2 regions of the Lysinibacillus sp. NPDC056185 genome follow, and region 2 is predicted to be linked to the other one. Evidence: riboswitches for the same ligand, from Rfam matches in the RefSeq annotation. Region 2 holds a riboswitch; the other holds the start of a gene.
What was found. Region 2 has a riboswitch for glycine ahead of ACMZ42_RS16785 (amino acid permease). Riboswitches for the same ligand answer to the same signal wherever they lie in the genome.

Region 1 (3,199 bases), on a different contig from region 2:
CTGTGCGTCCCCTACACAAATATCAGCACCTAGCTTACCAGGAGGTGTTAAGACTCCTAGTGAAAGTGGATTTGAAGATACGACAAATAAACTTTTTGCTTCATGTGCAATATCGCCAATTACTTGTAAGTCCTCTATTTGACCAAAGAAGTTAGGATACTGTGTAATAACAGCTGCCGTATTGTCATCAATTAGTTCTTTTAAAGCTTCTACATCTGTCACACCATCTTTTTGTGGAACAGTAACAATTTCAATGGATTGACCGTATGCATATGTAGCAACGACATCACGATACTCAGGATGAACCGCCTCAGATACTAAAATTTTCTTACGGCGTGTATGTCCAGCTGCCAGCATACCCGCTTCCGCTAATGCTGTTCCTCCGTCATACATAGAAGAGTTTGCAAGATCCATACCTGTAAGCTCTGCAATCATCGTTTGGAATTCAAAAATTGCTTGTAATTCCCCTTGTGAAATTTCTGGTTGATATGGAGTATACGCTGTGTAAAACTCTGAACGAGAAATAACATGGTCCACGATAATTGGTTTATAGTGGTTGTATACGCCTGCTCCTAAAAACGATACGTTAGCATTTGTATCTTTATTTTTCGCAGCAAGTGCCGTTAATTCTTTTAATAAAGCTGATTCAGATTTTGCTTCTTTAATATCATATAGGCCTTTAAAACGTACTTTTTCTGGAATATCCCCAAATAACTCATCAACTGAGGATACGCCAATTACGTCTAACATTTCTTGTTTATCTTGCTCCGTCATTGGTAAATAACGATGTTTCATAAATGTAGGTCCCTCTTTTCAACTTTTATTTTGAACGTTTGTAAAACGGTGTTTCAACTGTTACTACCTTTAAGTGCTTACCACGAATTTCGATTTCTAATTCAGTTCCGATAGTTGCGAATTGGCTGTCAATTAACGCGTGACCAACATTACGTTTAGAAGAAGGAAGCTGTGTACCAGTTGTTACTTCACCGATTTCCTTACCATCCTTAAACACTTTGTAGCCATGACGAGGAATTCCTTTATCGATCATTTCAATACCTACAATTTTACGTGAAAGTCCATTTTCTTTTTGTTCAGCTAATGCATCATGACCAAGAAAATCCTCTTTATTTAATTTCACAGCAAAACCAATACCAGCTTCTAGAGGTGAAATTGTTGCTGATAGCTCTTGCCCATATAATGGAAGACCTGCTTCAAAACGAAGTGTATCACGGCAGCCTAAACCTGCTGGAACAACGCCTTTGTCTTTTCCAGCCTCTAAAATTTCATTCCATAAAGCTTTAATATCTTCTGGAGAGCCGTATAATTCAAAACCATCTTCTCCTGTGTAACCGCTACGAGATACTAATGCTTTATGACCAGCAACTTCAACGTCTGCTTGGAAACGGAAGTATTTAATTGTTTTTAAATCAGTGTCTGTTAATGTTTGAAGAACCTCTTCTGCTAATGGTCCTTGCAAGGCAATTTGTGCATAAGCATCTGATTGATTGTCAATCGTCACATCATATTGATGTTGATTTTCCATCATCCAATCATAATCTTTTTCAATATTTGACGCATTTACGCACAATAAATAATGATTGTCTGCTAATTTATACGTTAATAAATCATCAACAACGCCACCATCTTCATAGCACATTGCATTATATTGCGCTTGACCTACTGCAATTTTTGAAATATCATTTGTCAAAAGATTTTGTAAAAAATCTAGTGAATTAGGTCCAGTTACTAAAATTTCACCCATATGTGATACATCAAATAAGCCAGCACGATTACGTACTGCATCATGCTCTTCTTTAATAGAAGAGAATTGCACTGGTAATTCCCATCCACCGAAGTCGATTGTTTTACCACCATACTTTGCATATTCTTCAAATAGAGGTGTACGCTTTAATTCATTCGTCATTATTTTTGCCCCCTTAATGGTAGTTACATTTTTTACTGGTAGTAGTTCGTCTGCTTTTATTAATGCATCATGCTTCCCCTGTTTGTTCATTCAATTAAGAAATAGGAACTAACATCATTAGCAAAACATTTAGACATAAAAAAAGACAGACGAACCCCTTTTCGGGATTCTCTGTCCTTAAACCTGAAAGTTACACCAGACTGGCTCGCATTACTACAATGCCAATCAGCCGGCTTTCCCCTTTGGTGGCTGTAGTACTACAGCTCTCTCCAGAGTTGCGTCTTGTACGAGTCCTTTTACCTGAGAGATTCATAACATTTTGTTATTTGCTCCTTCGGTGACGTCTACACGTGCTCTCCCCGCACAATCATCCGCCCAAGATTCATCTTGGTACTATTTAGTATTCAATGAACATTTAGTTACTTATTTGTCTATATCCTAACATTAATTGCATTGAAAAGGCAATCATTTTTTAATTTATATCAAAACACGAACATTCAACTCATTCATTTTTATCAATGTTCGCCTTTTAACCTTTTGACTTGGAATACTAAATACTCAAGAATTTGGCGGAGTGTTCTGCCCTCTGTTAACACTTGTATATGTCCTGTTTCACGATAGAATCTTCTTCTATAATGATACAGCTTCTCTAGCTCCTCTTTCGTTGAACTCTGTACTATTGGTCTGTTCGGATCATGCTGTATTCGTTTGTATATATCTTCGAATGTCGCATCTAAAAAAAACACGAGCCCACTGCGTCTCATTATTTTTCGATTTTCAGCATTGATCGCTACCCCACCACCTGTTGAAATAATACAAGCTTCGTCTCGGAAATTTTTCAAAAATTCTGTTTCTATTTCCCGAAAACGTGCTTCTCCATATTTTTCAAATATCTGTGGAATTGTCATTCCCTGCTGCCGAACAATCTCATGATCCATATCATAATATGGCATCTTTAACAAATAGCTTAAACGTCTTCCTAACGCACTTTTTCCGGAGCCCATAAAACCAACTAAATATATTTTTCGCATTCGAATCACCTTCTTATAACTACGATTCTACACTGTCTGACAAAATTTGTCCTAATAAATTTATCGTAGCTCGAATATTCAGCTTTTCTAGGTCATTATATGTTCGAAACTGAATCTCATAAGACGTACAATACGTAAGAACAAAAGTAGTTACAAAAAATAATAATGCAATTGCGATTAAAAAAATAGCCCCTCTGTCATTTTTCAATAACTGGAACATAGAAAGTTCGCTCCTTTTTGATAC
Region 2 (3,199 bases):
TACCAAGTTGTCATATTTTCATCTCCTACAAATATTTAATTAAACTTTAGCGAAAGTGTACAAAATAAGTCACCTTATATATGGCATTCATTTTAACAAATGTTATCCAATTCTTTGTTATGAGCCAAAAATAATGCTTCTCAAAATTTTGACACCGTGCGTTAAGTTCTATTCTTTATGAAAGTATCCACCACCCTAATCCAAGAAAATAGTGGAAAGATACTGTGACAGTTCACTAATAAAATCCATATAAATAGAGATAAATTAATTCTAGCCACAATCTAATTTATTTTATCAAACTCATTGGACTATCGCTAGCGCATCTTTTATAATAATAAAGAAGATAGAAAGGGGTAAGAAATTTTGTTGAACATACTTATCACAATCGGTGTTATTTTAGTAGTTGTAATTGCTTATATCGGCATTAACGCCCTACGACTAAAAAAAGCCGTAACAAACCTAACACAAGAACAATTTATTGAAGGCTATCGTAAAGCACAGCTTATCGACGTACGTGAACAAAAAGAATTTGATGCTGGTCACATCCTTGGTGCACGCAATGTTCCTTCAACTACTCTACGTCAACGTCACAAAGAAATCCGCCCAGATTTACCAGTATATTTATACTGTCAAAATACAGGCCGTAGCTCACGTGCTGCTTTATTTCTTAAAAAACGTGGCTACAACCAAATTTACCAACTTCAAGGAGGCTTCCGTACTTGGACAGGTAAAATAAAGTCCAAAAAACAAAATTAAAAAATCAATAAGACATTAGTGACTAATATAAATAAATCTACTCACGGAAACAAAGTAAATTTATCTATATTTACCTATATCACATTGTTTAAACAAAAAGAAACCATCTCAAATGACTATGAGATGGTTTACTTTTTGCAAAAAATTCTGAGTTTCTACTATATTATATATTTTGTTTAATGTCTGACAAGTTAGTTGGAGTAAGTTAAAGCAACGAAAGATACATACTCTCTTTCACATTCCTTTACCAAAATGCGAGCCGCTTCCTAAGCTAGTTCCAATTTTCATCTCTTCCAACTCCATATACCGCGAATTAAAACATTATCCTTAAATTTACATATGTCTAAAAATACTATTTTTCGTAAAGTATTTACCTAGATGAACTCCATTCTTCTTTTTTTCTGAAAATGTCTGAAATTTATCCTTGAATAATTAAGTAGGCACTGATAGGATTTATAATATCTTAAAATAATGTCATACAGACATACAATATAAGCTATGAATGCTATGGATAACACTATAGCAGGAGCAGTTCTGGAGAGAGCGCATTTTGCGTCGCCGAAGGGTTCACTATCTCAGGCAAAAGGACAGAGGAGTAATATCAACTTTCAACATGAAAGCTATACCACACGAATGTTTTCTTTTTTTACATACAACATCCGCAATTGGTATTTGTTATTCTGTCATTTACGAGACTAGTGTCACTACTAGTCTCTTTTTTTATTTTCCAGTCATAGTTTTTACGTATCTTTGAGGGGGATTAACGTGGAACAACAACAATTAAAACGTGAATTAAAAAATCGCCATGTGCAGCTCATAGCGATTGGCGGAACAATCGGTACTGGTTTATTTTTAGGATCAGGTAAAGCCATTGCTTTAGCGGGACCTTCCATTATCTTTGCTTATCTCATTGTCGGAACCGCCTTATTTTTTGTTATGCGGGCATTAGGTGAACTATTATTATCGAATGCTGGCTATACATCGTTTACTGATTTTGCATCCGAATACATAGGACCTTGGGCAGGTTACATCACTGGCTGGACATACTGGTTCTGCTGGATCATGACCGCTATGGCAGATATTATTGCTGTCGGCGTTTATGTACAATATTGGTTTGATATACCACAATGGGTGCCTGCAATTGGCTGTTTAGTACTGTTATTAATATTGAATTTATTAACTGTAAAACTATTTGGCGAACTAGAATTTTGGTTTGCACTTATAAAAGTCATTACAATTGTGGCACTGATTGTGATTGGAGTATTCATGTTATTTACAGGTTTTCAAACAAGCTCTGGCACAGTTTCTGTTGAAAATCTTTGGGCACATGGCGGGTTATTCCCGAACGGCTTACACGGTTTCCTAATGGCATTCCAAATGGTTGTTTTCGCATTTGTTGGTGTCGAATTAGTAGGAGTTTCTGCTGCAGAAACGGCCAATCCTAAAAAAAATATTCCTTCGGCCATTAATAAAATTCCATTACGCATTTTATTATTCTACGTAGGGGCATTATTTGTTATTTTATGCATTAATCCTTGGAATGAAATGTCTGCCTCTAGTAGTCCATTTGTACAAGTATTTACACTAGCTGGTATTCCAATTGCTGCAGGTATTATTAATTTTGTCGTACTTACATCTGCCGCTTCTGCCGGTAATAGTGGTTTATTTTCTACTAGCCGCATGCTTTTTAATCTTGGGAACAACAAGCAAGCTTCGCCAAAGTTTGCAAAGCTCAATAAAAACAGTGTGCCAAGTAACGCACTCGTTGTTTCTGCAATTGTAGTTTCCGCTGGTGCATTACTAAGTAAATTAATGCCTGAAAACGCCTTTAGTGTTGTTACAACGATTAGTGCTATTTGCTTTATATGGGTATGGAGTATTATATTAATCTCTCATATCATTTATAAACGTAAAAATCGCGCACTTCATGAAGCATCGATTTTCAAGGCACCTTTTACTCCGTTCGTGAACTATTTAGTACTTGCCTTCTTTGCTTTTCTATTAGTAGTCATGTTCATTTCAGAGGCAACACGCACCGCATTACTGTTAACACCAATTTGGTTTATCATACTAATGATTATTTATAAAATGAAAAGAAAGAACTAATACGGTAAAATGAATTGTCCCGGATAGTGACACTTTTAAAGAAAGTGTACCTATTCAGGGCTTTATTTATTGTGCGAAAGCGAAGTAAAATCACAAAAAAGATGACTTCGTCCATTTACGAAGTCATCTTTCATATTGATTAAAAAATATTCATATTCCACTCGGTAGCAATATGCTTGAGTAAATTCACTCCGGCTACACTGTTCCCAATGTCATCAATTGCTGGTCCATAAATGCCTATACCACAGCCGGTAGGAAAAGGTGAATCTAAGCCTGCGTGACTTGGTACAGCCGCCAAAATTGCCCCAGAGACACCACTTTTAGCGGGTAATCCTAT

Region 1: another riboswitch for glycine. It lies ahead of gcvT (glycine cleavage system aminomethyltransferase GcvT); the one in region 2 lies ahead of ACMZ42_RS16785 (amino acid permease).

The regions. Positions count from the first base shown of each region.
Region 1 covers NZ_JBLLLQ010000008.1:156,496-159,694, reverse strand. The annotation lists gene gcvPA (aminomethyl-transferring glycine dehydrogenase subunit GcvPA) at 1-795, opposite strand, end outside; gene gcvT (glycine cleavage system aminomethyltransferase GcvT) at 821-1,924, opposite strand; glycine riboswitch at 2,203-2,295, opposite strand; gene ACMZ42_RS10850 (shikimate kinase) at 2,440-2,955, opposite strand; gene comGF (competence type IV pilus minor pilin ComGF) at 3,153-3,199, opposite strand, start outside.
Region 2 covers NZ_JBLLLQ010000018.1:13,117-16,315, reverse strand. The annotation lists gene ACMZ42_RS16795 (biotin/lipoate A/B protein ligase family protein) at 1-14, opposite strand, end outside; gene ACMZ42_RS16790 (rhodanese-like domain-containing protein) at 367-756, shown strand; glycine riboswitch at 1,281-1,357, shown strand; gene ACMZ42_RS16785 (amino acid permease) at 1,522-2,862, shown strand; gene ACMZ42_RS16780 (glutaminase) at 3,002-3,199, opposite strand, start outside.